Regions from separate parts of the Lentibacillus sp. L22 genome, predicted to be linked through region 2. Evidence: predicted binding sites of a transcription regulator. Region 2 holds the regulator's gene; the other holds the start of a gene.
What was found. Region 2 encodes LexA, which represses DNA repair genes until DNA is damaged. Its sites were predicted from a motif close to CGAACATATGTTCG; they were not measured.
Positions count from the first base shown of each region.

Region 1: a site for LexA is predicted at 6,155-6,168, ahead of uvrB (excinuclease ABC subunit UvrB). Genes of this name have one in related genera too.

Region 1 is NZ_JBFNXI010000010.1:978-12,879, reverse strand. Features, by position in the region: gene bshB2 (bacillithiol biosynthesis deacetylase BshB2) at 1-400, opposite strand, end outside; gene ABRT01_RS06945 (YojF family protein) at 429-779, opposite strand; gene uvrA (excinuclease ABC subunit UvrA) at 934-3,810, opposite strand; gene uvrB (excinuclease ABC subunit UvrB) at 4,099-6,084, opposite strand; gene ABRT01_RS06930 (PDZ domain-containing protein) at 6,261-7,478, opposite strand; gene ABRT01_RS06925 (S41 family peptidase) at 7,629-9,083, opposite strand; gene ABRT01_RS06920 (murein hydrolase activator EnvC family protein) at 9,343-10,719, opposite strand; gene ftsX (permease-like cell division protein FtsX) at 10,860-11,753, opposite strand; gene ftsE (cell division ATP-binding protein FtsE) at 11,743-11,902, opposite strand, start outside.
Region 2 is NZ_JBFNXI010000013.1:77-19,974, reverse strand. Features, by position in the region: gene ABRT01_RS08305 (ABC transporter permease/substrate-binding protein) at 1-850, opposite strand, end outside; gene ABRT01_RS08300 (ABC transporter ATP-binding protein) at 847-1,914, opposite strand; gene plsY (glycerol-3-phosphate 1-O-acyltransferase PlsY) at 2,156-2,740, shown strand; gene yidD (membrane protein insertion efficiency factor YidD) at 2,914-3,147, shown strand; gene ABRT01_RS08285 (HesB/YadR/YfhF family protein) at 3,168-3,452, shown strand; gene ABRT01_RS08280 (hypothetical protein) at 3,512-3,811, opposite strand; gene ABRT01_RS08275 (acyl-CoA thioesterase) at 3,811-4,236, opposite strand; gene tlp (small acid-soluble spore protein Tlp) at 4,411-4,641, opposite strand; gene ABRT01_RS08265 (FbpB family small basic protein) at 4,759-4,959, opposite strand; gene ABRT01_RS08260 (redoxin domain-containing protein) at 4,978-5,583, opposite strand; gene acnA (aconitate hydratase AcnA) at 5,761-8,496, opposite strand; gene ABRT01_RS08250 (ATP-binding protein) at 8,740-9,858, opposite strand; gene ABRT01_RS08245 (DUF2621 domain-containing protein) at 10,106-10,588, shown strand; gene ABRT01_RS08240 (CcdC family protein) at 10,690-11,166, opposite strand; gene ABRT01_RS08235 (cytochrome c biogenesis CcdA family protein) at 11,317-12,021, opposite strand; gene ABRT01_RS08230 (YneF family protein) at 12,389-12,613, opposite strand; gene sirA (sporulation inhibitor of replication protein SirA) at 12,658-13,116, opposite strand; gene tkt (transketolase) at 13,283-15,286, opposite strand; gene ABRT01_RS08215 (DUF896 domain-containing protein) at 15,463-15,696, opposite strand; gene ABRT01_RS08210 (YneB family resolvase-like protein) at 15,785-16,423, opposite strand; gene lexA (transcriptional repressor LexA) at 16,718-17,341, shown strand; gene ABRT01_RS08200 (hypothetical protein) at 17,391-17,528, opposite strand; gene ABRT01_RS08195 (hypothetical protein) at 17,627-17,962, opposite strand; gene ABRT01_RS08190 (hypothetical protein) at 18,431-18,739, shown strand; gene ABRT01_RS08185 (DUF3231 family protein) at 19,193-19,898, shown strand, end outside.

The sequences.
Region 1 (11,902 bases), on a different contig from region 2:
CTTCCACAGCTGCTGCACCCATTGCATTATGATCTGGATGTACAGCATAACCGGGATAATGGGTAATGACTAGGCTTGGCTCGATTTCCTCCAGAATTCCTTTCACATGTCCCGCTATCTGTTGGCGATCCTCAAATTCAACCGTTTTATCCCGGTAGCCTAGCATTCGCAAATCCATATCCAGTTCCTTACATGCAGCAATCAATTCTTCTTTGCGTATATCTGGTAATGTTTCCCGATTGGCAAATGTCGGATTCCCCATATTGCGACCCATTTCACCTAGCGTCCCACATAAATAGGTAACAGGTACACCCTGTTTTCGAAACTTGGTGATGGTTCCCGCTGCACCAAATGATTCATCATCTGGGTGCGGGTAAATTACTACGACATGTTTTTCCATGTTTTTCACCCTTTCTTTGAACACGCTCTTACTGACGAAATGGTGTTTCGCTTAATTCCAGCGCAACCATGAGCCGACCTTCTCGATCATGACCCGCCAAAAGTAATTGATGATCATGAATGGTCCAGTCGGTTAACCCTTCTGCATAAATCCAGCCAATCTCCATCTTCAACCCTGCTCGATATGATTGACCATTACCAACAAGCTTAGCTTGCGAAAATTTAACTTTTGCGTTACGAATATATGCACCAACGGTATAAGCCTTCTCATTTACATGACTTGCATAGGCACCGTTCGTTGTTTCCAAATGAATATAAACCTCTTTATCTTTTAAACGGTCCAAGTGTTGTTGTACTGCATCCATTTCTATCGGCTTCATCCGGCTACTCCTCCTTACAACCTCTTCTTTTACATTACAGAAAAGGATAAAGCACGTCAAAAATTTTGCCCAAGCTATTCCTTGTTAGTTTACGAACGATTTGAAAGGCAAATAACAACAGCAAGCCCCGAAGCCGGGTTTGCTGTTGTTAGTTTTATTTTGAAGCCACTTTTTCCTTTTCTCTAAGCATTGTTTCCATCCGTTTGCGGTCACGTTCCAGAATCGGCCGTAAATAGCGTCCTGTGTACGATTCTTCCGTTTCTGCTATTTGTTCCGGAGTTCCGGTGGCAATAATTTCACCGCCACGGTCACCACCTTCAGGTCCAAGATCAATAATATGATCAGCCGTTTTAATGACATCCAGGTTGTGTTCAATGATTAATACGGTATCCCCATTGTCAACCAATCGTTGCAAAACACTCAACAATCGCTTAATGTCAGCAACATGAAGACCTGTTGTCGGTTCATCCAGGATATAAAATGACTTACCATTCGAACGGCGATGCAATTCACTGGCAAGTTTGACCCGTTGTGCTTCCCCGCCGGATAATGTTGTTGCCGGCTGACCGAGTTTGACATAACCAAGACCAACATCATCAATCGTTTCCAGCTTGCGTTTTATTTTGGGGATGTTGGCAAAAAAGTCCAATGCCTCTTCAATGGTCATATCCAGCACATCGGCAATGCTCTTGCCTTTATATTTCACTTCTAATGTTTCCCGGTTATACCGTTTACCGTGACACACTTCACATGGTACATACACATCAGGCAAAAAGTGCATTTCAATTTTAATAATGCCATCACCGCGGCATGCTTCACAGCGACCGCCTTTGACATTAAAACTGAACCGTCCTTTTTTGTACCCCCGGATTTTTGCTTCATTCGTCTGGGCGAACACATCACGAATATCATCAAACACACCCGTATATGTTGCCGGATTGGAACGAGGAGTTCGACCAATTGGTGATTGATCAATATCGATGACCTTTTCGATATTATTTATCCCTTTGATCTTTTGATGCTTTCCAGGTTTAAGCTTGGCTTTATTCAATTGTTTCGCCAATGATTTATATAAAATTTCGTTTACCAACGTACTTTTTCCCGAACCGGAAACACCAGTAACAACGGTCATTAATCCAATTGGGAATTTCGCTGCGACATTTTTCAGGTTGTTTTCCTGTGCACCAACAACCTCAATGTTTTTTTTGGTTGGTTTCCGCCGTTTCAATGGAACAGAAACAAATTTTTCACCGGACAAATAGTTGCCAGTCAGGGACTTTTTGTTCTTCATTACCTTTTCCGGTGTTCCGCTTGCAACAATCTCGCCGCCATGATCCCCTGCACCCGGACCAATATCAATCAGCCAATCTGCGGCAAGCATCGTATCCTCATCATGTTCCACCACAATTAATGTATTATCCAAATCCCGCATTTGCTTTAACGTTCCAATTAATCGGTCATTATCCCGTTGATGTAACCCAATCGATGGTTCATCCAATACGTATAACACACCTGTTAACGCGGAACCAATTTGTGTAGCCAGGCGAATCCGCTGAGCTTCTCCGCCTGACAAAGTTCCGGCAGCACGTGACAATGTTAAATAATCCAGACCTACATTGTTCAAGAAGGTCAGCCGATTACTAATTTCTTTTAAAATCATCCGGGCAATTTTTTCTTCCTTTTCCGTTAACTCCAGTGTGCCAAAGAATTGACTTGCCTCGGTAATCGAAAAATCGGTAACCTGACTGATATGAAGGCCATTAATCAATACGGCAAGTGCTTCTTCCTTTAGCCGGTATCCATGACACGTCGGACAATCTTTGTGGGTCATGTATTTTTCCAATGTTTCTCGAATGAAGTCTGACGATGTCTCCCTATATCGTCGGGCAATATTGTTTACGACCCCTTCAAACATAATTTCGTTATCACGAACTTTACCAAAATCATTGACAAAATGGAAATGGATGCGTTCTTTGCCACTGCCATATAAAATAATGTCCATTTGCTGTTTGGACAAATTTTTCACCGGTACATCCATATCAATTCCATAATGGGTACAAACACTTTTCAAAAGCTGGGGATAATATTGCGAACTAATTGGTTCCCAGGCGGCGATAGCATGTTCATTCAGTGTTTTCTCCCAATCCGGAATAACCAGATCGATGTCAACAACCAAATTGGTTCCCAAACCATCACAGGTTGGGCAGGCACCATAGGGACTGTTGAATGAAAATAAACGTGGTTCCAGTTCACTGATGGAGAAACCGCAAATCGGGCAGGCATGGTTTTCACTGAATTTAAGTTCTTCGTCACCGATAACATCAACAATAATGTTTCCTTCCCCAAGTTCCAGTGCTGTTTCAATCGAATCACTAAGTCTCCCGGCCACGCCATCTTTTACAACAATCCGATCAACAACAACCTCAATGGAATGTTTTTTATTCTTTTCCAATTTAAATTCATCAGCAACTTCCCGCATCTCACCGTCTACGCGAATCCGTACATAACCTTCTTGTTTTAGTTGTTCAAAGATTTTCACATGTTCCCCTTTGCGACCGGAAACAACTGGTGCCAATATCTGCATTTTGGTACGCTCTGGGTATTCCAAAATCCGATCAACCATTTGTTGTACGGTTTGCGAGCTGATTTCGATTCCGTGCTTTGGACAGGTTGGCCGTCCTACCCGGGCAAACAGCAAGCGCAAGTAATCATAAATTTCCGTAACAGTTCCGACCGTCGACCGTGGATTCCGGCTGGTTGTTTTTTGATCAATGGAAATGGCCGGAGAAAGCCCTTCAATGGCATCCACATCCGGTTTGTCCATTTGTCCCAGGAATTGTCTGGCATATGCCGATAATGATTCCACATAACGACGCTGACCTTCAGCATAGATCGTGTCAAAGGCAAGCGATGATTTTCCGGATCCGGATAGGCCGGTCAGAACGACAAGTTTGTTCTTTGGAATAGAAATGTCGATGTTTTTTAAATTATGTGCTCTGGCACCTTTTATTTGTATAGCTTTACTAGGCATGATGAACTCGTCATCCTTCCATTTTAATTATAGAAAAGAAGCATAAAAATTTGCGCTCTACTCTGCTTGGGACAAGGCGAGCCCCGTCCGGCTCCAGCACCCAGCGGCTAGTGTGCTTCCTTCACCTTCGTACGATAAGTCAACATCGACTCGGGGTAAAGGAAGGCCGACTAAAAACGGCCTTTGCGGCCAACGTCGGCATACCCCTTTTGCAGAGGCATGTTTCCTTTATCTCCTACGGTTCAGTCCAGCACATACGCCGCTAACCGGGTGCTTACGCCTTTGTTCTTATGATACTTCTGCTTTTAGCTCCAGTACAATATCGCGCAGTTCTGCGGCCCTTTCAAAATCAAGCGCTTTGGCAGCTTCTTTCATTTCTTTTTCCATATTCTCGATTGCCTTTTCCTTGTCTTTCTTAGGCAATTTTGTCAGGTTGGTTCCCTCTGCGTTATATGTTTCCTGATCTTCCGCAGCAACTGTAGCCTGAATAACATCACGTACTTCTTTGCGAATCGTTTTCGGTGTAATATGATGTTCTTTATTATACGCCATTTGTTTTTCACGGCGACGATTCGTTTCATCAATGGCAGCCTGCATGGAATTGGTAATGTTATCGGCATACATCACTACCATACCATTTTCGTTTCTGGCTGCCCGCCCCATGGTTTGAATCAGAGAACGCTCTGACCGTAAAAATCCTTCTTTATCAGCATCCAAAATAGCTACAAGCGATACTTCAGGTATGTCTAGTCCTTCACGTAACAAGTTAATGCCAACGAGAACATCGTATTTACCCACACGCAAATCACGAATAATTTCAATTCGCTCCAGTGTCTTAATCTCCGAATGCAGGTAAGCAACTTTGATCCCGATTTCCTTTAAATAATCGGTCAAATCCTCCGACATTTTCTTGGTCAGCGTTGTCACAAGCACCCGTTCATTACGTTCAGCCCGGGTATTAATTTCGCCAATTAAATCATCAATTTGTCCCTTAATCGGACGCACCTTAATTTCTGGATCCAAAAGTCCTGTTGGTCGAATGATCTGCTCGGTCACAACCGATGAGTGTTCCATTTCATATGGCCCAGGGGTTGCTGATACAAAAATGAGTTGGTTGGACAGCTTTTCGAATTCTTCAAATGTCAACGGCCGGTTATCGAGCGCTGATGGAAGACGGAATCCATGATCAATTAAAACCTGTTTCCTTGCTCTGTCTCCGTTATACATTCCTCTGATTTGCGGTAATGTAACATGGGATTCATCAATAATGGTTAAATAGTCCTCGGGAAAATAATCAAGCAATGTGTATGGTGTTGATCCAGGTTCCCGCAATGCCAAATGACGGGAGTAGTTTTCAATACCGGAGCAAAAACCCATCTCCTGCATCATTTCAAGATCATAGTTGGTTCGCTGCTCCAGACGCTGTGCTTCCAGCAATTTATTGTCATCACGTAATTCTTTTAAACGTTCGTCCAGTTCTTGTCGGATACTTTCCATAGCCATTTTCAGTTTTCCTTCACGGGTTACATAGTGGGACGCCGGGAAAATAGCAACATGTTCCCGATCCCCAATGATTTCACCAGTCAAGGCATCGACCTCGCGAATACGGTCAATCTCATCACCGAAGAATTCAATACGCAGACAATGCTCTTCATGCGATGCGGGGATAACTTCGACGGAATCACCACGCACGCGAAATGTCCCACGTTTAAAGTCAATATCATTTCTGGCATATTGGATATCAACCAATTCACGTAATAATTGATCGCGGTCTTTTTCCATACCCATGCGCAATGATAATACCTGACTGCCATATTCGTCCGGGGACCCCAAACCAAATATGCATGATACACTGGCAACAATTAAAACATCATTTCGTTCAAATAATGCCGACGTTGCAGAGTGTCGCAATTTATCTATTTCATCATTTATACTTGCATCTTTTTCAATAAATGTATCAGATGATGGGACATATGCCTCTGGTTGATAGTAATCATAAAAACTGACAAAGTACTCTACTGCGTTGTTCGGGAAATATTCCTTAAACTCACTGTATAGCTGCCCTGCCAAAGTTTTATTATGGGCAATAACCAGTGTCGGACGATTGATTTCCTTGATTACATTGGATGCCGTAAATGTTTTCCCTGTACCCGTCGCCCCAAGTAAAGTCTGATGCCGTTGACCAGCCAGTATTTTTTGCACTAATTCTTCAATAGCTTTTGGCTGATCACCCTGTGGCTCATAGTTCGCCACCAGATCAAACTGATTTTCCATAAGGCAAGCCTCCGATCTATATTCTCTCTCATTAGTTTACCATAGATATTTAATTATTTTAACATACAAACGAACGAGTATTCGATTTTTTTGCTTAAGAAGTTTAATATTAGTATTTCCAACCTGAGGATATACCAGTCATGAACATGTGCCTATCAAGGTTTATGACATGGATTCTATTCTTGCTTCACATTCGAGTCTTTATTTCTCTTTCTCTCAGACAGCCGATATTTTTCTTTGGCAAACAAAATTCCCAATTCATGATGATCGTGCTGATAAAAGGCGTGTTGTACAAAACGAATCTCTCCGCCATCGTCAATTACGTCCATTTTGAAGTATGCACCACTAGTCTGTAATGCACGATAAAAGTCGGCCACTTGATTGACACGTTGGCCATTAACCTTATAAATCGTCTCCCCGGTTAACACACCAACTTGGTCAGCCGGCGAACCAGGAATGACTCCCAACACCTTTAATCCATTTTTCTCCATATGAAAATATGGATTGCTTTTATTATCATATACTTGGTGTTTATAACGAATATATTCTCTGCCCAAAATAGCTATAATAACAGCAGTAAGTGACAGCCATGTAATAACTAAACTCCCCACAGCAAGTAATAATACCAATACACCAAGCATCCCAATGGAAGTGGCCAATTTTCTTTTTGCCTGATAAGGGGGATGTCCTTTTACAATATGATCAAACCCAAGTAGAAAAGGCACCAGTAATAGACTATACGAGTCTGCGCCAATTGAAATAGTCGGCCAAAATGAAGCAAATGGGGTAATCGCCCCGGAAGGTATTAATACAAAGAATGGGATGATGCTCATTTTTTTCAAGTGGTGTTGCCCTACCCACTTACCACGTTTGCTCATTACCAGCTCGGGAAATGATTCATTTCGATTTACATGGTTCACCTGGATCCCTTCGACCAATAACAATAACCCCAATAAAAGCGCTAATCCGGTGAAATTTACAGCCGAAAATAAATCGTTGCCGTGAATGAACGGGATTTCGTCCGTTAGCAGGGGAATAAATAATAGCAATAAAAACGTTATTCCAATAGTGTAACTTGGAGAAAGATAGGTGAATTTTAATGCGACACTAAGCACAATACTTACCAGACTTAATAGAATAACAGTCTCATAAGAAAAGATTACTCCCAACCCTAAACATACTACGGAAACAACCAAACCGGATACAAGCGATATCCGCCATGTGTTTTGCCATTCCGCAAACACATCAAATACTTTTATACCAAAATTGCTTCGTTCCTTTTTGACTCTGGATATTCCACTTAAAACAACTAGTATAACCGCCCAATACAGAAGCGGATTTAAAAACAATTTGCCAATTCCCTTGACCAATTCGAATAACCATGCTTCAGCCAATTTAATCACCTTCTTCACATAACAATTATGTACGTCTTTTCAAGCATGTCAACTGGCATTATTTCTGTTTTGTACATACTCCTTTTATTTTACCATGATACGATATTTTGAACACAACAAATCCGCGGGCTTTTCCGCGGATTTGCTATCTTATTTATACAGTTCCTGCAAGGCCTTTTTCATTTGCTGATCGTCATCACCTTCGCGAATATGATCAATAATTTGTGCTTCAATCAGTTCTGCGGTTTTTTCATCAACCTTGCCTGTTTGTTTTAAATCGTTGTCCTGTTGAAACGCCTTGACTGCTTGCTCTGTCTGTTTATTAAAGTATCCATCATCACGGCCAGTATCATAGTTCAATCCCGATAACATGATTTGTATGTTCTTAATGTTTTCACCCGTATGGTTGTAGGCAAGTGGTTTTTTGACCTTGATCGGGTTTGAATAAAAATAATTTGGCTGCTTTTCCTTAATCGTTGGCTCAACTCCTTTGTCGTGAATCCAATTTCCTTTAGGGGAAAGCCATTTATAAAAGGTTAGTTTAATGGTGCTTCCATCCCCCATAGGAACTGCTTGTTGCACGGTTCCTTTTCCGAAGCTTTTCGTTCCCACGACATCATATCCAGCCTCTTTCATCGCCACCGCCAGAATTTCCGAAGCTGAGGCACTCCCCTCATCAACTATAACACTAATTGGGTAATCTTTTTTCTTTTTCAGATCTGAGTAATATGGTGTCTTTTCACCATTTTGATCCTCAATCTGGACATATGGCAGGTCTTTCGGAATGAACATTTTCAAAATATCCTGGACTGCATCGAATAATCCGCCGGGGTTACCCCGAACATCAATAACCAGACCCTCGATTCCCTGCTTTTCCAGTTTCGTTAATTGCTCATCAAATTCCTTCGCTGTATTCTCCGAGAATGTGGTAATTTCTAGTATGCCGGTTTTTTTTCCGTTCATTTTCTTAACATCCGCATTCACGGTCTCAACGGGGATGTCATCACGTACAAGGGTTACATCAAACGGGTCAGAAACACCGGGTCGTTGTACTTTCAAGACAACTTTGGAACCTTTCTTCCCGCGTATTTTTTCCACGGCTTCATATAGTTCCAATCCTTCGACACTCTCATCATTCACCTTTAAAACCTGATCATTAGGTCGTAATCCAGCATCTTCAGCAGGTGAATCTTTGATCGGAGCGATGATGGTGACCTTTCCATTTTTCAAGCTTACTTCAGCACCAATACCCTCAAAAGATGATTCTATGGTTTCGTTAAAGCCTTTCATCGTTTCGGCATCCATATATGTACTGTAAGGGTCATCCAATGTTTTTAGCATTCCCTTAACAGCGCCGTCAATTAAATCTTGATCCTTTACATCCTCTAAATAATTCTCTTTAATTAATTGAAAAGCCTGTTCCACTTTATCCATATTTTCCGGTACTTCGGTATTTCCATCTGCAGTAGATGGCGTGTCCAAATTGGTTTCGCTATTTTCCTTCGCCTGATGCGGTTGTGCCAGTTTCACTCCTGCAAAACCCCCGACAAAAGCGAGAATAAGCGCTAAAGCTAAAATAAGTATATGCTGTTTTTTAAACTTCATCATCTCACCCCAATTAATCATTTTTGGATTGGTGGTTCTTATCTATAAAATATTAAACATTCTCATGTACATTCGTCAAACAGACTAGCCGACCTATTCTATTAGCGTTCCAAGATTGGCCTGTTCATTTTCCTATCAAAAAAAACATCACACCGTAATGTGCGATGCCTTTAATATATAGCCTATGCTTGATTGAGTCAAATCATGAAATCCACCGATTGGAGCTCGATACAAGTTTTCCAGATTCATAACGAGATGGTTATTGTAAATATGGCATTGGGTCGACACCGCTACGGTAGCTCCATTGTCCCTCATGAACTTCAAAGTGACAATGACTTCCAAACGATTGTCCTGTATTGCCCATTAAACCTATCTGCTGACCAGCGTTAACATGATCACCATAACTAACGGACAAACTTGACATATGTGCATAAACCGTTGTCAGGTTAAGATGTGGATGGTAGACATATACCACATTTCCGTAGCTATCCGAACGCTCAGCCCGGGTTACGGTACCCGATTCAGAAGCATGGATTGGTGTACCAGTAGAATTGGCAATATCGACGCCGTAGTGATAGCCAAAACTTCTCGCTCCGTAGCCTGATGATAGCCGTCCGTTTGCCGGCCACGCTAATTTGCCACTACCACCAGTTTGGATGTTTTCAGAGCTGCTGCTCTTACTGGTATTACTGCTAGTACTCGTTGTATTTGCATTTGCACTTGTCCGGGTCTTTTGTGCCTTTTCTTGTTCTTTTGCTTTGGCCCTTCGCTCTTCTGCCTGTTTTTCCAATTTGGCCTTTTGATCAGCGGCGGATTTTTTGTCTTGTTCAATCGCTTGGGCCTGTTGATCCATTACCCGTTCCTGCTCTTCCAAACTCATTTTGTAATCTTCCAGTTCATCGTGTTCTTTTTCGAGCTTCTTCATCATTTTTTTCTTCTCGCCCGTTTGTTTATTCAATTTTTTCTTCAGGGATTCCAGTTCCTTTTTTTGCGCCTCTAATGTAGCCTTTTTGTCTTCTACTTCTTTTTTATTCTGTTGAACGTCGGATCGCTTTTTTTCCAATTCCTTTTTATCAGCTTCCAACGCTTCCATAATTCCCTTATCGGAATCCATGATTGTATTAACTACCGATGATCTGCTAATAAAATCGCTAAAGTTTTGTGAGCCAAGAATAACTTCCATATACTTCATATCTCCACCATTTTGTTGAATGGCTCGAAGTCGCTCTTTAAGCAATGCCTCTCGTTCTTTAATACTTGTTTTTAACTTTTCAATTTCTTGTTTCAATTCCTTGATTTGTTCCTTTAGCTGATTGATTTCATTGTTAGTTTCAGCAATTTTATCTTCTTTGGCATTAATTTTGGTTTTTGTATCAGAAAGTTGATCATCCAGCTTATTCAACTGGTCTGTTACATTATCTTGCTTAGACAGATTATCATTCATTTTTTTGTCGGCATCGTTTTTCTTATTGTTTACATCCCCTTGTTTTTCTGTCAGTTCATCTTTTTCTTTTTCCAACTGATTGATCTGATCGTTCACTTCGTCCATTGATTTTGCATGAACAGGACTGATCGCAGAAAAACTTGATCCCAACATGAGGACTCCAGTAAGTATATATGGTGCTACTTTTTTCATCTCGTAAACCCTACCCTTTCTCTCTACAATTGCAACCATTATTCAAAAAGTCACCAAATATCAGCTGTACATTTGTTTTTTTATTTGGCAACTTTTTGATATGTTTTTTCTATTAACATCGGTCTTTAGGACATCTGCTATTAAACTTTCAAGAACTTACGGACACTCATTGTGCTGCCCCAAATTCCAATCACTGCACCAATTAGTAGAATAACAAGTGATAATTCCCAAGCAAACGGGTTAAAAGGTAATAATGTTACAAAGCTAAATGAGATTTTCTGACTAAGAACATTCTCCAGGTAGTAATAACCACCTAAAACAACGGCAATCGGAATTACTGCCCCAAGGATACCTAGTAACATCCCCTCAATGAAAAATGGCCACCGAATGAATCCATTGGTCGCTCCAACCAATTTCATAATGCCGATTTCCTTACTGCGCGCCATAATCGTGAGTTTAATAGTGTTTGAGATTAGGAATATCGCGGTAAATAATAATCCAACAATCAAGATAATCCCAATAGTCCGGGCATATTTGTTAAATTGGAATAATCGCTTGACTACATCCTGGCCATAGTTCACTTCTTGCACACTATCGAACCCGCTGATTTCTTTGGCAACATTGATGGTGTCAACTGGATCTTTTGTTTTGACCACAAACACATGGTTCAGCGGATTATCCTGTTCAAATAACTCCCAAGCGTCTCCTTGTTTTCCCATGCTTTCAATAAGTTCCTTTAACTGTTCATCCTTTGATGAGAACCGGACACTTTCTACCTTGCCAATGTCCTTAATTTCCCCATTCAATTGTTCAATTTGAGCTTTATTTGCTGTGGAGTCAATCAGCACATTAATTTCAACGTCGCCCTCAATGTTATCGGCCATATTATTCAAGTTGAACATTATTGCAAGAAAGGCACCGACCAAAATCAATGTCGTTGTGACGGCACCAACCGAGGCCACTGTCATCCAGCCGTTGCGAAAAATATTTTTAAACCCTTCACGAACATGCCGTCTTAATGTTCTAAATCTCATAGCCGTATTCACCTCGATGTTCGTCTCGTACAATTAAGCCATCTTCTACGGCTATAACACGTTTTTTTAAGGTATTGACGATTTCTTTATTATGCGTAGCCATGATAATGGTCGTACCACGCAAATTGATTTCTTCAAAAATGCGCATA
Region 2 (19,898 bases):
GGGCACTAAATACAAAAGCTGTTTTTCCCAATCCCGGCTCCAATTTCACGTGTAAATCAGTGTTTTCTTCTATTAGTAGTTTATACATATTAATCAATATTTCTGGCTCGGCGCCCAATTTCCCACCAATGACCAGGTCGGGCTTTTTTTCGGTATGAATGATAAATGGGGAAACAACGACAAGCACCGCAATCAGCAACATGGCAATAAACGATTTGAAACCAGCTCTTTTGGAAATGCGTTCGAACCCGCGTAAGATAAAATCAAGTAAAATCGCAAGCAGTGCTGCCGGTATTGCGCCTAATAGGATGAGGTTAATATCTGCCCCACGATCAAGGCCCAATAGGATAAGTTCACCTAACCCCCCGGCACCAATCAGCGCAGCGATGGTTGTGGTGCCAACAATTAAAACCATTGATGTACGGATGCCAGCCATAATAACCGGCATCGCAATTGGTAATTCCACCTTTGTCAATCGTTTGAATGAATTCATTCCCATCCCGGTTGCTGCTTCCTTTAGCGCTGGATCAACCTCATTAATACCCGTATATGTATTCCGTAAAATTGGTAATAGACCATAGGCAATTAATGCAACAATAGCTGGAACTGTCCCGATACCCAATAATGGGATAAGAAATGCCAACACAGCCAAACTTGGGATCGTCTGCATAATGGCCGCAATCCCAATGATTGGCTCCGCGATCCGCCGGTAACGGGTTAAGATTAAACCTAATGGGCCGGCAATGACAATAGCAATAATTAAAGAAAGCAGTGAAATTTGTAAATGCTCCCAAATGCTTTCCAGTAATACATCCTGACGCTTTTCAAAAATAGCAATAAAATCTTTCACTGGTAAATCACCCCGTTTTCCATTTTTGTTTTACTTTTGAGAAAACGGACAATATCTTTGTAGGACAACACACCTACCAGCTTTTGTTCTTTGATCACTGGGAATAGAGTCTGATCACTGGACTGAATGATTTCTGTTGCTTTGTATAGAGGCAAATCATTCGCCAACGTTTGTACTTCCCAACGGATACCATTTATGACGGCACCACGGTACATATTATGTTCATCTCTGATCATATAAGTTCCCTCAGAAGGATAGGACTTCTCGGCAAACATTTTTTCTGTGATAACCCGGTCATTGGATTGGTCAGCGATGACATCAACCGCTGTTTGCCATGGTGATTTACGTTCACCAATAAAATCTTTCACAAACGTTGTTGCTGGATGTAAAATCAATTGCTGAGGTTTATCAATTTGTACAACCTGTCCATCCCGCATCAGGCATACTCTGTCACCAATTGCCATTGCCTCATCCATATCATGTGTTACAAATACAATTGTCTTTTTAATCTCTTTTTGCAAGGAGCGAATATCATGCTGTAACTGGTCGCGGCTAATCGGATCCAACGCACTGAATGGTTCATCCATTAAAATAATGTCGGGATCAGCTGCCAGTGCCCGGATAACACCAATCCGCTGCTGTTGGCCGCCTGATAATTCGCTGGGCATGCGTTTTAAATATGTATCTGGATTAAGCCCAACCATTTCCAGTAAATCCCGGCAGCGCTCGCGGATTTTTTTGCGTTTCCAATTTTTCATTTCCGGGACGACTGCAATATTTTCCTCAATAGTCAGATGCGGAAACAGTGCGATTTCCTGCAATACATAACCAATGTTCCAGCGTAATTCATGAATATTGTATTCGTTTATATGTCTGTTCTGTATATATATGGATCCTGATGTTGGCTCGATCAGCCGATTAATCATTTTCATTGTTGTCGTTTTCCCACATCCACTGGGACCGATCAATGTCATTAATTCTCCCTTGTTCACCTTCAAAGATAAATTTTTTACCGCCTCCGTTCCATCATCATACATTTTATGGATCTCTCTGAATTCAATCACAATTTCCCTCCTATCACTTCCCATTACTATTTCCGATACCCATTTTGTTGGAATTCAAACCTGTTAAGAACATTTGGGTTGTATTGGACTCTATTATTCCCATGGCGAACAAATATTGATGAAAGTTATTATTTTTTGGTTCTTTCCCTAATCAGTTCATGATAAAATAAACTATACTATATGATTATGTTTAAATATTTGTTCAACTCTTTTGAACATTATAAAGAGAGAAGGAATCATGATGGATTATGTTATATTCGGTATCATTGCATACTTGCTGGGATCTATACCATTTGGCGTGATAGTCGGAAAAGTAGGCTACGGCATAGATGTCCGCGGGCATGGCAGTGGTAACCTTGGGGCAACGAACACCTTTCGTGTTTTAGGGATAAAGGCAGGAACAATTGTTGTTGTAGCCGATATCTTAAAAGGAACACTGGCAACCTTGATTCCGTTGTTTTTTGATGCGGATGTTCACCGTCTGGCGATTGGGTTGTTTGCTGTTATCGGTCATACGTATCCCCTGTTTGCCAAATTTAAAGGGGGAAAAGCTGTGGCCACGTCCGGCGGGATTATTCTGGGTGTCAGTCCTATCATTTTTGTTATTATGGTTTTAACATTTTTGTTGACACTCTATCTTTCTAAATATGTCTCACTTTCATCCATGGTTACCGGTATTGTTGCATTCATCTTCGCAATCCTGCTTAAGGAAGATATCTTTCTGATTATTGCAGTAGCCATATTAACCATTTTCGTCTGTTATCGTCACAAAGAAAATATTAAACGGATTAAGAATAAAACCGAACCGAAAATTAAATGGATGTGATGGTAAATTTATCAGTCGCATAAATCAATCAATTGAATATTACCAAGGTGTCCCGTATACTTTAATTGTAAGTTAAGTACGGCTGGTGGCTGCAAATCTTTATAAAAATATCTTCTGTTTTAATATTTACTAACATAGTTTTTCTCTATGGTAAAGACGAAGAAGGAAATGTTATGAAATATATTCTTATCGGATTGATCAAATTTTATCGGAAAGCAATTAGCCCATTTAGACCACCATCTTGCCGGTTTTACCCAACATGTTCTGAGTATGGTCTAGAGGCAGTCAAACGTTTTGGTGCAATCAAGGGTGGCTATTTAACGATCAAGCGAATCAGTAGATGTCATCCGTTGCACCCTGGTGGTGTTGATTTGGTTCCGGAAAAGAAAGAAAACAATCAGAAGTAACTTTGGGGAGTGCATCGATTTTGAACTTATATGTAACTGAAGATGTGGCGAAATGGTATAAGCAAGAATTTGATCTTGATGAACCTGCATATTTCCGCTTTTATATTCGATACGGTTCCGGAGGACATATTCCTGGTTTCTCACTAGGAATACGAATAGATTCGCCTAAAGAAACATGTGCCAGCGCTATTGTCAATGACATAACGTTTTTTATTGAAACGGATGATGCCTGGTATTTTTCCGGCAAGGATTTGCATGTAACGTGGGATGAGCATCAACAGGAACCGAAATTTGTATATAAATAAATCACATCCATCAAAAGTGGAAGTTCCATTACCAGGCGCTTCCACTTTTATAGATTAGGTTATAAATTAAATTGTTTTAGTTGGTCCCACTGTTGTTCTTGTTGCAAGATATATTTCTGTTTTTCTCCAAACAAATCAAAATGTGGAAAATCTTCTTCCCGATCGATCCATGCTGCCTGTAAACCGTATTTCTGTCCCCAAGCAGCCAACTTTTCCCTGTTGCTGCAGCCAACTTTTGTGACGGTATAACAGCCTGGAAACCGTGGGTCCTGCCAATAATGTGTCAAAAAAGCAATCTCTCCGCGCGAAACTCTGTTTTTCCAGTCCATTAGCTCTTTTCGTTTGATACCGAAAGCCATCAGGAATCTCCATCTATTTGTTTGGAGTATGTCTCATGCCAGTCCGGAAACTTCCTGCGTAATGATAACGGGCGGAAACTGTCCTTTTTGACAATAACGTGTTCCGTTGTCCCACTTACAGCAACATTATCTTCTCCGTCCAAAATTTCATAGGCATAAACCGTTCGCAACCCATCATATTTTGCAAGCCAAGTTTCAACGTATGCATCCTCACCATATCGAATTGGCTTTTTATAGGAAATTTCTGCATTGGTTACGGGAGCTAAAATACCTTGTGCTTCCATTTCTTCGTAGTTCAACCCAATGCTTTCAACAAATTTCGTCCTGCCAATTTCAAACCAGGTTAAATAATTGGCATGATAGACAACGCCCATTTGATCTGTTTCCGCATATCTTACCTCGATTGGTGTACGTACCTTGTTCAATGCCAAAATCCTCCTTCATTACGAGCACTACATTATATTTTATCATAGGTTATCTACTAATGAATGCGAGATGCATTGTGGTCTTTTCTGTGATAGAGGTTTTACACTTGAGCGATGAACGTACACCAGCAAAAAACCTGGAATTATAAGGCATTCCAGGTTTTTTGAACATCATTATTGTTCATACTTTTCTTCATCAGCTATTTCGGCACGCATGCCTTTAACAGCTTCTTCGCGACGTTCATTTTTTGCTTTTATCTGTTGTTTTTGTTCAGCAGATGAGAATTCCATGGATTCATTTGCTTCTTCCATATTTTCCATAGTGTTATCGATCGCATCTCTTAACTTTGCTGCATTATCACTACGGTCATCTGGCTTTGGTTTGTTTGAATGATTGTCCGCCATGTTCAAACTCCTTTCCATGTGATATTTCTCCATTATCGTTTGCAGTTAATAATGGAAGTATACAAAAAGCTCTTCCTTTTGTTGAACCCAAAAGTCAAGAGCTTCTGAAATTGTTGCTTATTTTTTTACTTTCTTTAAAAACTTTTCACGCTTGGATTCCAGGTTTTGCTCAATTTTTTCCATGAGTAACTGATCCTGCATGATTTGTCTGCGATTCTCAATAACTAACTCATCGAATGAAAGTTTTTTCTTTAAAGAAATAGTAATCCACTCCTTTTTGTTAGGGACGTTCCCCTGTTTTATTAGCAGTATTACCATTTCTTTAGAAAATTATTATCATTTAAGCGATTGGAGCATGTCATTCATAAAATCATATGTCATTGGGCCGCTTTTTGCTGGCTGTTGGATTTTTCCATCTGTACCAATAAAATAGGTTGTTGGTATTCCGATGGTCGTATAAGTATTACTTGCGGACAAATCTTTATCGAGATAGATCGGAAAAGTATAATCATATTTATCAATGAATTTCGGGACATCCGATTCTTTATTTTCCGTACCGGTTAGATTAACAGCAACAATTTCCACATCATCTTTATGTTCATCATAAAACTTTTGCAAATCTGGCATTTCCTCTTTACATGGTGGACACCAGGTTGCCCAAAAATTTAAGAATACTTTTTTTCCCTTTAAATCCGATAACTTTATTGCCTGCCCCTCAAGTGTTTCCAATTCAATATCTGGAGCCATACTACCTGGTTCAAGGTTGCTTGTGCTATCCGGGGATACAATTGCAGCTCCATCTTCCGTTTCCATGTCATCATTTACAGTTACTGTCTTTTCGTTCTTATCTTCCTTGGACTGATCATTATCCCTTTGTGTAAAGTTGAAAATCAGTATCCCCGCAAGCAATGCAATCACAGCTATTCCAAGTATTTGTTTCATCAGGTTGTCTCTCCTTAATCAATCGTTAACCTCTCATTTGTAAGTATGCAGACAATCTTAACACTTGTAAAGTGAACAGACTATATTAAAAGCCCCTGCACATTCATCATCATATGCAGGGGCTTATTTTATATGAACCAAGCTTTTAATCGAGAAATTTTGCGTTAATGCATTGTATTATTTTTTGGCGAATTCCTCACTATCACTTGCCAACTTATCGCGCAGTACCATTTGTAAAATACCACCATGACGATAATAATCAATTTCAACTTCACTATCGAAACGAGCAATGGCTTGGAATTCAGTCTTCTTGCCATTTTCATCAACAGCAGTAACTGTTACAAGGTCATGTGGCTGAACCGTCTCGTCAATGTCAACAGTAAATGTTTCTTTACCAGTCAACCCTAATTTATCGGCATTTTGACCTTTTTCAAATTGTAATGGCAAGACGCCCATCATCACCAGGTTGGAGCGATGGATACGTTCAAAGCTTTCAGCAATGACGGTTTTAATTCCGAGCAGGATCGTTCCTTTGGCAGCCCAGTCACGAGAAGAGCCCATGCCATAATCTTTGCCGCCCATAACAAGCAAACCGGTACCGTCTTGCTCATACTTCATGGCAGCATCATAGATCGGCATCACTTCTTCGGTAGGCCAGTAAGTTGTATAGCCGCCTTCTGTTCCAGGTGCAAGCAGATTGCGAATCCGGATATTGGCAAATGTACCACGCATCATTACCTCATGGTTACCACGTCTTGAACCATATGAGTTAAAATTCCTTGGTGAAACCCCTTTGCTTTGCAGATATTGACCAGCAGGCATATCTTTAGCAATTGCTCCAGCAGGTGAGATGTGGTCAGTTGTTACGGAATCACCAAATTTGCCGATCGCCCGCAAATTGCTCAATGGTTGAACCGAACCTGCATCTTTTGATAAACCTTCAAAGAACGGCGGATTTTGAATATATGTTGAGTTTTCATCCCATTCAAATAATGGTTCATCCGTTGTTTCGATTTCGTTCCATTTTTCATTAGAATTGAAGACATTTTCATATTCTTTACGGAAGATTTCCGGTGTCACAACACTTTCTACTTGCTCTTTGATTTCTTCCATTGTTGGCCAGATATCTTTCATATAGACGGGTTTACCATCCTGATCTGTACCAAGTGCCTCAGTTGTCAGATCAATGTCAACTGTTCCAGCCAGTGCATAAGCAACAACTAATGGTGGTGAAGCCAAATAGTTAGCTTTTACTAATGGGTGAATCCTTCCTTCAAAGTTACGGTTACCTGATAATACGGAGGCAACAGTTAAATCGTTTTTGGAAATAGCTGCTTCAATTTCCTCACGTAATGGACCGGAGTTACCGATACACGTTGTGCAGCCGTAGCCGACCAGGTTAAACCCAATTTGATCGAGGTATTGCTGTAAACCAGAATCGTCCAGATAACGTGTTACAACTTTAGATCCTGGTGCCAGGGAAGTTTTGACATACTCTGGAACACGCAAGCCTTTTTCAACTGCCTTTTTGGCAACCAAACCGGCACCAAGCATAACATATGGGTTGGATGTATTCGTACATGATGTAATCGCTGCGATAGCAATGGCACCTGTTCTCATAACAGAAGATTTACCATTTGGATGGTCAATAGTAACTTCTTTATCGAATTCAGATTTATCCAGTCCAAGTCCCTGGTTACCTGCAGGAGCTGTAACTGCTTTGTTAAATTCCTTCTTCATGTTTGATAATGGAATCAAATCCTGTGGACGTTTAGGACCAGACAGGTTTGGTTCCAGTTCAGACAGATTAATTTCCACAAGTTCAGTATATTCCGGATCCGCCTGATCAGGAGAATACCATAAATTATTTTCTTTGCAATACTTTTCAACAAGGGCAATATGTTCTTCACTGCGTCCAGTTAACCGTAAATAGCTTAATGATTCCTCGTCTACAGGGAAGAAACCACATGTAGCACCATATTCCGGAGCCATGTTGGAAATGGTTGCCCGGTCAGCAAGTGGCATATCCTTTAGTCCCGGTCCAAAGTATTCAACAAACTTGCCGACAACATTTTTCTCACGCAATGTTTGCGTTACTTTCAATGCCAAGTCGGTTGCAGTTGTTCCTTGTGGGAAACTGCCGGTAAACTTAACCCCAATTACCTCTGGTGCAGGGAAATAAGATGGCTGGCCAAGCATACCTGCCTCTGCTTCAATACCACCTACACCCCAGCCAAGTACACCTAAACCGTTAATCATTGTAGTATGGGAATCCGTGCCTACTAATGTATCCGGGAATGCATCATATGTGCCGTCTTCATTTTCCAAACCATGTACAACGCTTGCGATATATTCCAGATTGACCTGGTGGACAATTCCGGTTGCTGGTGGAACAGCCCGGTAATTTTCAAACGCTTTTTGTGCCCAGTTTAAGAAATGATAACGTTCAGCATTACGCTCAAATTCAAGTTCCATATTCGCCTTTAATGCATTGGGTGTTCCGTATTGATCAACTTGTACCGAGTGGTCAATAACCAAATCAACCGGTACCTCCGGATTAATCTTATTCGGTTCACCACCCATATCGACCATTGCTTTACGTAATGATGCTAGATCGACAACAGCGGGAACACCAGTGAAGTCCTGTAAAATAACGCGTGAAGGTTTAAACGGTACGTCTACCCCTTCCCCATCTTTTGTTCCCCATTTTGCCAAACCTTTGACATGTTCATCTTTAATGACACGTCCATCATGCTGGCGGATAAGTGATTCCAATAACACGCGGACGGAAAACGGTAACCGTGTAACATCTCCCAATCCGGCATTTTCCAGTGCTTTTAAATGATAGTAGTTATACGTTTTTCCATTTAATTCGAATTGCTTCTTCGCATCGAATGCATTTTGTTTGGTCATGTAAGCTTAACCCCTTTCTTCTGTTCTGACCATTCCCCAAAGTAGATTAATAGTCCATACACATCTATTATATAGTAAATGATTTGTATCAAAAAAAGCAACTAATAGCGACTTTACATCATATAGTAAAAATTTATGTAAAATGATAACAAATACTTATCAAACGGACCAAAATCGGTAACCAAATGGTGTGTGTTCATCATTCTATCAGCCGGTGTAATAATAAGTGGCAGACCAAACTTATTATTCTATCCTTGGTAGAACAGCGCTGAACGTACTTCCCTTATCGGCATTTCTTACAATTTTCAAGCAAGCTTGATGTTGGTCCAAAATCTGCTTGGTGATCATTAATCCTAATCCGGTGCCATTCTGTTTGGTGGTGAAAAAAGGTTCGCCCAGCTTATGTATGATTTCCTCTGGTACACCTGGGCCTTGGTCAACAACATCAATCACTACGTTGGTCTCCGTTTGATATGTAAATAATTGAATCGTTCCGCCCTCATCCATTGCTTCAATAGCATTTTTAATAAGATTAATGAATACCTGTTTCATTTGCGATCGGTCACAATGAATAAAGACATCTTGCAGCGGATCCCACTCAAACGTAATCTTTTTCAATTTTGCTTGCGGTTTTAGTAATTCAATCACATCTTGTAACATCTTTGCTACGGATTCCTTTTGCTTTTTATCGGTCAATGGTTTGGAGATAAACAAAAGTTCCGAAGTAATGGTCTCCATTTTTTCAATTTCATCGACCATAATTTTATAATATTCATCTTTTCGGTTAACTCCCGCCTGCAACAACTGGATAAATCCCTTTAACGAGGTGAGCGGATTGCGAATTTCATGGGCAACCCCGGCAGCCAATTGTCCGGCAATGGACATCTGTTCCGAACGAATCATCATTTCTTCCATTTCTTTTTTGTCCGAAATATCCCTCAACGTGGATATATAATATATCTTCCCATCATCATTTTTCACCCTGCCCACCTTGCATTCGGTCCAGATATATTTCCCATCCTTAGCTTTGACATGAATATTAAACGGTTTTTCATTCCCGGACAAATCGCTGAAATGGTTTTTGATATATTCGGAATCCTTTGGTGAAATTTGCTCATACCAAAAAGTTCCTTGAAATTCTGCTGTCTTATACCCCAGTAATTGTTCAACAGACTTCGATACAAAACATACTTTTCCACTGTTATCCCAAACGGTGATCAAATCGCTTTGATGACAGTCAATCCAATCAACCATCGATTTAGGCAGACTGGCTATATCCGGAAACACGAGATCATTATGGTTGTTTTCTGTACATCCCGTTGTTTCCATACTTGCTTCACTATTTTTTGTTTCTTGTTTCATAACTTTACCCCCTTTTGCAAATTCCAACATATCTCCCCTTTATCATTACTCATATGTTTTGTCTCTAGCAATTATGACACTTGTTTGTCATGAAAACTGCTATTATAATAATAGTAGCTGTAATGCACCAAACAACAAAAATTAAAAATGAAAGCACCAAGTATTTGTATCTTACTATAAAAATCAAAAAAAATAAATCATTGCAATTGTTTACATAATAGTACAGACATTAAATGAAGGTGATAATATGTCAATATTTATGGATTATTTTATTATTTTATGGGGAATATTGCTGATTACTTTAATGGCAATTGGCGGATTTTTTATGTTCCGGAAATTTTTAAAACGGCTGCCAAAAGAGGATGGAAATTCGATACTTGATTGGGAAGAATATTATATGGAATTAACCCGGCATATGTGGGGAGCTGATGAGAAAAAATTACTGGAAGAATTGGTTTCACCTGTACCGGAATTGTTCCGTGATGTGGCAAGGCAGAAGATTGCCAGTAAAATTGGTGAGGTTGCATTGGAAAAACAGCAAAGCAAAATAACCCGCGATGTACTGATAGAGGGCTATATCATTGCTACACCAAAACGAGATCATAAGTTTTTGCGAAAAACATTGCGCAAAAAAAATATTGATGTGACACCATACGAGCCCTTGTTTGAACTGTCCCCCAAAGAATATCGGGATGGGGTTCGTGATCGTTATGCCAAAAAGAAATCATAGTTAAGATAGCGGTATACCGAACCAGGTTAATATGGCTGCAATTTTATATTCATATTTTTTTGACAAAATAAAAACACGACCGTAAATGTGCGGGCGTGTTTTTATACTTCTTGATATTTCAGGTGTTGTTCCAATTTTTTATATTTATAAAGCATGGCCAGCCGCCAGGAAACAATCATACCGAACGCAAGCAAAAAGAACATTCCGCTCGTTTCTCCCAACGAAATCGTACTGCCGATAATCAATTTAATCACCATACGTACCGCTAGCAGACCAAATAAAATAAAAACGAATGATCTGGACGGGATCAGGTAAATGTCATCCTCTTTAATTTCAAATTTCGATGTTTTAATTAGAAATATCGAAAATATCATCCCAACTATTAATGCTTCCAACACTTGTACCCATGGAACCCGAAATTCCGGAATAAAAAACATACAGGCACCCGTGCTCATAAAAATCGGTGGTAAAATAATTTTTTTCACTGACGCCGGCTTTTTTGAAGCCTTCAAGCGAACAAATATCATGGTAATAGCCATAAAACAGGCAACAAGCGTACTTGCTATAACCCAAAACATGTAAATCAACTCTTTCTTAGGTTACGAATTTATCCAATATGAACAGCAATTATAACCTTTTCCGTCTGCAGTTTGAACCTTGTGCAGATCTAAGTTTACATATGAATAGATATAGTTATATAATAATACAGTTTAATGGAAAAATCCATTTTAAAAACCAGTAAAACCGAACCAGCCGGCTAAGAATGACGTTAATTTAGTCATTAGGTCAAAAAACAAAGCTATTCCCATAAAAATCATAATATACCCACCAATTTTTACCAGAATGGGACTATTACGTTTGATCCAGTTCAATTTACCAATAAAGAAAGATAAAATCAGAAATGGAAGTGAAAAACCTAAGATATAACCGATCATCATTATCATACCAATATCCGGGTTCTGGGCTGCCAAAGTAATGACAATTCCTAAAATCGGACCCATGCATGGTTGCCATCCCAATGAAAAAGCAAGTCCTATCAGAAAAGAACCAATATAACCAGCTGGGCGATTTTTAAACGTAATCCTCCTGTCCTTCATCAAGAAATCAAATCGGAGTATACCAACAATCACCAGGCCGAAAAAGACAATCAGAATCGCACCAATTTGACGAATGACATCTTTATAAGTGATTAGGAATTCGGATATGGCGGAAGTTGCAAACCCTAACGTAATAAAGACACAGGAAAAACCCAGCAAGAAGAAAATGGTATGTAAAACACTTTTCGTATTAAATTTTTTACTATCATCCTTTAAATCCGATACACTCATACCTGTTATATAGGATAAAAAGGCTGGATAAAGTGGAAGTACACAGGGTGAAATAAAGGATAAAAATCCGGCACCGAATGCAATAAAAATGTTTATATCAGACATAATAATCCTCCCAGCAACCTTTTACTTCTTCATTTTACCAGATTCTGACCTGTGGCAAAGCATTTGAATTTGACAATTAACCAAAACTTTTCGGGCTCATGTTTTGAAGTAGGTTATTTTATTATATGATCATCATTTTATCTGCAATGATTTTTTGTTATTTGGATTCGTTTTTAATTCAAGAATAACATTTTCCGGATCAATTATTCTCCAACTGATATCAAAAGCCACTTCCTTCTGTCTTTCACCGAACAGAAAAAGTGGCTTCCAAGAATAACCATATATTTGTATAATGGCTAAGAAAAAATCAAATATGAATTCCGGCAATAAATGCAATTACAAAACGTTTTATCTTTTTAAGGAAACGTTATTTTTTCTCCTGCTGATTATTCATTGCACGCATCATTTGATTGATTTTCTTCTGTGATGGTTTCTGACCCATTTGCATCATTAGTGTTCGAAGCATTTGCTCATTAATTGGCGGGTTCTTCTTCAAATAATTCATCAAATATTTTCTGGCGATAAAAAATCCAAGAGCGACACCAGCAATTAGAGCAACAATAGCAATTAACACGACCCAAATTGTGCTCATGCAAGCTTTCCTCCTTCAAGTTGTCTCCCATACAGTATAGTAAATCAAGAGGAAGAATACAATACTTGTCCATGCAAATGCGCGCTTTCTGTAGGAACAGGGTCTACCCATCCATAATTACCCCAGTCGTTGCGAATGGTAAACAAGAACGGATAAAATGTTCGAAGCGCCGGGAACAATAAATCTTCCGCATCGTGTAAAGTGTCACACCGAAAGTTTATCTGTTTTTCGTACATATGTAAAACAATATGTGACGATTCACCGCTTATTTCCACATACGTACCATGGTCGATAAGTGTTTGCTGTGGTTGCAAGTTACGTTTTAAGTGGGTTACCAATGAGGCGGTGGAAAAAGCATTGGTTATAAAATGGTATTGTTTGTGAAGATCCGCATCTTCTGCATGATTCTTATACTCCTTAAAAAAACGATATAATATGCCACTGTTATGGAAATATCGATAGGCAAATTCTTTCTTGATCCAATAGATCGAATAATGTCCCAATGAAATCCCTCCTCTTTTATTCTATTATACGCACGCTCTATGAAAATAATGTCAATCCGTGAAGCAAAATAATACTAGTTTTGTCGAGCGGCATAAAAGTAGAGGAAAGATTAAAAAAACAGGTACCCCGGCACAAAAGCAGGTTACCTGTTTTTACTTTCGCTATTTATTTTACTAGTTTTTCGACTTCCTCAACAACACGGTTAACTGTAAACCCATATTCTTCAATGACTGTTTCCCCTTTTGCGGAGGCACCAAAACGGTCAATGCCAAGTACTGTTCCATGATCACCGACATAACGATCCCAGCCAAATGCGGAGGCCATTTCGATGCCAATACGAGCTTTTACATCTTTTGGAATGACTTCGTTCTTATATGCATCATCTTGTTGTTCGAAACGATCCCATGAAGGCATGCTGACAACACTTACGTCAATGCCTTTTGCTTGTAACGTCTCCTTTGCTTCGACAGCCAATTGCACTTCTGAACCGGTTGCAAGCAGTAGCGCATCTGGTGTATCCTTGGTTGCTTTACTGATCACATATGCACCTTTCTTAACACCTTCATACGCACGTTCTTTTGTACCTTCCAGGGTTGGCAATCCCTGTCTTGTCAGCACAAGAGCCGTTGGCTGATCATGTGATTCGAGTGCCAGACGCCATGCAGCTTGTGTTTCATTACCATCTGCCGGCCGGATTAAAGAAAGTCCTGGCATAGCTCGCATCGCAGCCAATTGTTCGATCGGTTCATGCGTCGGACCATCTTCCCCAACTGCAATCGAATCATGAGTGAATACATATGTTACCGGCATATGCATAATCGATGCCAGACGAACAGCTGGACGTAAATAGTCACTAAACACAAAGAATGTGCCGGCAAATACTTTCAATCCGCCATGTAATGCCATTCCGTTCAAAGCTGCTGCCATTGCGTGTTCCCGAACACCAAACCAAATATTGCGTCCCGCATAATCATTACGCGAAAAATCCGCTTCTTCTTTTATCGTTGTCTTATTGGAACCGGCTAAATCAGCACTTCCGCCAAAGAAATATGGTACGGATTTGGCAATCGCGTTTAACACCTCTCCAGAAGAAGCCCTTGTAGCCAATTTATCTTTTCCCGGTTCATATACTGGAAGATCTTTATCCCAATTTGCAGGCAACTCACCTTTCATCGCTTTCTCAAGTTGATCAGCCAATTCAGGATATACTTCTTTATATTTAGCAAATAGGTCATTCCAAGCTTGTTCTGTTTTTTCACCTTTTTTAACGATTTTTTCATTAAAGTCGGCGTACACTTCTTCTGGAACGTGGAATGCGTCATGCTCCCACTGATAAAATTCTTTCGTTAATTTTGCTTCATCGGAACCGAGTGGAGCGCCGTGAGAAGCTGCGGAATTTGATTTATTCGGTGCTCCATACCCGATAACAGTTTTAACCTCAATTAACGTTGGCTGATCGGTAATTTCCTTCGCCTCGGTAATTGCCTGCCGCAACGCATTCACATCATTACCATCCTCTACCGTCATCACATGCCAGCCATACGCTTTAAAACGCTCTTGGGTATTATCGGAAAAGGAGCGGTTTAGTTCACCGTCCAGGGAAATATCATTCGAATCATATAGAGCAATTAATTTACCTAAACGAAGATGTCCGGCTAAAGATGCTGCTTCATGTGAAATGCCTTCCATCAGATCGCCATCACTGACTAATGCGTAAGTATAATGATCGATTATATCAAAATCATCTTTATTATAAGTGGCTGCCAGATGTGCTTCAGCCATTGCCATACCAACCGACATGGCAATTCCTTGTCCTAATGGGCCTGTTGTTGCTTCTACACCGTCTGTATGATGGACTTCCGGATGTCCCGGTGTTTTGGAGCCCCACTGACGAAAACCTTTTAAATCATCGATGGATACATCATAGCCGGATAAATGTAATAAACCATATAACAGCATTGAACCATGTCCTGCTGAAAGAACAAAACGATCGCGGTTAAACCATTTTGAATGTTTCGGGTTATGATTCATAAAATCAGTCCATAATGTATATGCCATCGGTGCTGCACCCATTGGCAAACCAGGATGGCCGGAATTAGCATTCTCAATGGCATCAATTGCTAATGTACGTATTGTATTAATGGATAATTGTTCTACATTTTTTGACATGCGTGCTCTCCTTCCGTTTCTACAAATAATTGTATCTCTTCCTATTCTATAATGAAGTTCATATTCTCACAAGTATAAGGGGATGTTCAAAAAGTCCAAGTGACCTTTGCATTAAAGGACCCAGACTAAGTGCCCGATCCTCTTTGTCCTTTTTTGAACACGTTTTATCATGTTAATTAGTGCTTCTTTTCTCGCTCTTGCATATCACGTAATTTTTGCGGAGTCACGTCATTACCTGCAGGATCCACAACTGTCATTGATTTTAACTGGTTTTTAAACGATTTACGGACGTTTTGCAAATATTCCTGTCTTAGCGCTTGACGTTCTTTTTGCTCTTTATCAGTTAATCCTGCTGTTTTCGCTTTATGAGCCAATTCATTAATTCGATTCAGCTTTTCTTTTGATATCATAAAAGAGATCCTCCTCCAAAGCATGTAAGAACCAAGGACAAACCTACATGTCCTTGGTTTCCCATCATACCCTTCCTGGCAAGTACTTTCAAGTGTTGAGATGCTCCTTATACCTTCTATGTACCGTTGCTTTGGAGACGGAATATCCCATCCCGTTTAATGTATGAGCGATTTCTTCAAAAGTTAGCTTCTTTTGCCGTAACCGTATTACTTCTTCAATTGGAAAAGTTTTTCGTTCCCGTCCTGGTGCCTGATTTCGATTGGTCAGATTTTTACTCGGATCATACCCTTCACTGATTGCCTTTCTCATGCCACGTTTAATTTTGCTATTGTGGATCTGGCGCTGGTATTCCTCGACAATACCAACAATCTTTAGAACCATGGAATCTGATTCCGACAGTTCCAGCTGTCCCCCATGAATCGCCGTATAAATAGAAATGTTGAGTTTGCTTAACTGGTGAAATAAAGCGATTTTCGTATTGCCTCTCCCCAACCTCGTTTCATCTTGAATGAGTAAACAATCTGCCTTGTCGGCTGAAAAGAGGTCAAGCAATTGAAATATACCGTCCCGATCAATTGCATATCCACTTGCCTGTTCTGCAATGACTTGAACAACCGAAAAATCATAAGCTTTTGCAAGTTGTAAAAGCTCTTGTTTTTGCCTGTTTAATGATGTTTCCTGTGTCTCCTTATTCGTACTAATCCGGCAGTATAGAATCGCCCTCACTTAAAAACACCTTCATCCTTTATTATAACCTATGCACTCATAATTAGGGAAAAATATAAAAACCCTAATGTGAAAGCAAAAGTCACTAAATAGAATACATCGGTCTTGGTAAGTTTTTCAAACATATCAATCCGCTCCTTCTCAACAAATAAGAACTATTGTTCGCTGTAGTTAATAATTAGTTTATATCAGAACATACGATCTTGTCAACATTTTTTCGAACGAATGTTTGATAAATTTATACTACAATGATAAACTAGTATTAATAAATCCTATGCGAGAGGAGTTAGTTCCATGACCAAGCTGTCCAAAAGACAACAGATGATCCTGGATTTCATTAAAGATGAGGTTAACAAGAAAGGGTATCCGCCATCTGTCCGCGAAATAGCAGGTGCTGTTGGGCTTGCATCGAGTTCAACAGTTCACGGCCATTTGGCAAGAATTGAAAGTAAAGGTTATATTCGACGTGACCCTACCAAACCAAGGGCCATTGAAATTTTAGATCCATTTGAAGAAAACAATATTCCAAAAGATGAAGCGCGATATGCTCCGGTTATTGGTAAAGTTACAGCTGGTATCCCGATTACTGCAGTCGAAAATATTGAAGAGTTCATTCCACTGCCAAGTTCAAGCGCAGGACCGGATGAGAGTTTATATGTGCTGGTCATCGAAGGGGAAAGTATGATTGAAGCCGGTATATTGGATGGGGATAAAGTCATCGTCAAACAACAAAACACTGCCCAAAACGGTGACATTGTGGTAGCCATGACTGATGAGGATGAAGCAACAGTTAAACGATTTTTCAAGGAAAAAGACCATATCCGCCTGCAACCGGAAAATGCAACAATGGAACCGTTAATCTATCAAAATGTAACGCTTTTGGGTAAAGTAATTGGATTGTATCGGAACATTCATTAAAAAGACCCCTTGATACGTTATCAATGTATCAAGGGGTCTTACTACAATACTATTTTAACAAACCAATCCAATCCGTTCCTGTTAATTGACCACTTACAACAATACCTGCAACAAACAGGATCATGGTTATTGTAACAAACAAATAACATTCGAGCGATTCTTTCCAATATGGTTTGTTCTTTTTCATAATTATTACCCTCCATACTTGATACATATCATGAATAAACAATAAAAACTTAATCCTGGCAGAAAGCTAAAAGCACCAAGTTAAGATTTGATTTCGTATCAGGAGAGGTAATTTGATTGATACTTCTTTACGTCCAAAAACCCATACGATTCCATATCATGGGGGAGAAAATGGAATGAACGGATGATAGGTGCAGGATAATATACAATCGTTTTGTAAGGATGAGAAATTAAATCCGTTTTATATTCGTGCACAACCGGGAGTGTAGGAGTTTCCGTTATATGAGCGGCGTTGATATCTGATACGGTAGTTGCTGCACCAATTGCCGGCTCATCAATTGAGCTTACATCTATTTGTGATGTCATGTACATCGATTGACCTATTGCAAAAAACATCAACAACATGAATGCTATTGTAGCTATTTTTTGCCTCACCTTGCATCCCCCATTCCAGCAACCGGTTTTAAAAAACGGATATGTTTATTCTACCATGTAATTCATCGTTTTGGAACGTTTGCAGAATCCCCTGCTTGTAATGAATGGATGTATGATATATGAGACAATCTATTTTTTGACGTTCTTTATTTCCACTAATCATTATTTTAGTGCATGTTCAAAAAGGAGGATAAAAATGACCGAGAAGTTCTAGGCGGCGTAGCTTCGAGCACCGGAGTGTACATAAAAGGTACATGAGGAGCGGAAAAGCAAGCCAACGAGCTTCTTCAAAGGAAGGCCGACTAAAAACGGGCTTGCGCTCAGGCGTCGGCATACCCTTTTTGCAGGGGCATGTCATTTTTACCGGACTTTTTGAACATCCTCTTTTAATTACATATTTTCTTCAAATAAACAAAAACTTAACTCAAACTGCAAAAGATCATATCATTCATGTTAGGAGACAACAATATGGGATTTCCGGTGATACATACAAATTTTTGGGATGGCGTTATTGCTGTGCCACTGATCGTTATTATCACACAGCTATTTAAAATATTTCCGATACCTCGGCAGTATTTCCCGACGATTGCATCGATCCTCGGGTTTTCCATTTCTATTTTTTATAGTCACAGACATGACTTATGGGCCGGCTTTTTTATGGGTGGCTTTTATAGCGCGGCAGCCGTGGGCACCTATGCTTCATTAAAAACTTCATGGGTGACATTTAAAAATAGAAAAAAATCTGTTAGTAAGATTGACTCTCGTATAACCGAATAATTTTTCAGGATACACGAAAATGACCGTTAAATATAACGGTCATTTTCGCATTTCATTAATAGTCGGACAAATACTGTTTCCGCTCCCATGGATGAACAATCGTGCAGAATCTACAGTATTAGACTTTTTTAACCCTGTATTTAAGGGGGGGCGGTTCATCTATCTTATCAAAGTAGAACATTTGATTCCGAAAACTTCGAGGCATGAATGAGGCATGTTTTGGGGCACAATAACAAACAATGCATCGTAGCAATAATTTCGAATTAAACATACTCGCTGATACATATACTGCAATTGGAACCCCTAGATGGGATGGCTGATTCGGGGCAAGATCAGTCGTCCCTTTTTGTAGCTTATAATATTTAATTTTCCTTTAACCTATTGTCGTTGGTGCATAAATGTCGATGTGAGGGAGAAAATACGTTTAAAATACGTATTTTGGAGGTTTATATATTGACTAATCAACCCAAAATGAGTTCCGCTGAACTGGGTTCACTATGGTTGACATACCAAAAAAAGACACTGATTTTGCGAATGTTGGAGTATTTCATTGAGAAAGCCGATGATGAAGAAGCCAAAAACCTAATGTCAGGATTGTGGGAACAACTTCATCCAAAGGTTGCCGAAATGAAAGCCATGTTTGAAAATGAAGGGGCAGCATGTCCGGAAGGCTTCACCAAAGAGGATGTCAATCTAGAAGCACCAAAGTTATGGGAAAATGGCTTTGATATTATGTTCAGCCGGGTTCTAAAGGAAATTAGTACGGGGTTGTATGCACTTCATTTAACAATATCGTATAGGGAAGACATTATTAATTTTTATAATCAAGTTACCGTAATAACAGAGACATATTATAATTTGTTTACACAATATCTTCTTAAAAAGTCGATACTGCCGCGTCCGAATTATGTCGCCATGCCAAAGTCAGTTGATTTCATAACTGATAAACAATACATGAAGGGCACCAACATTTTGGGTTATAAGCGACCATTAAATACTGTTGAATTCGGCGTATTGTATCGATCAATTGAATCCAATATTACAGGAATGCAATTATTGCAAGGTTTTGCTCAATGTGCCAATGATAAGGAAGTGCAAAAGTATTTTACAAAAGGCATGGAACTTTCAAAAGAAATTTTAAAAGAAAATGGAGATATCT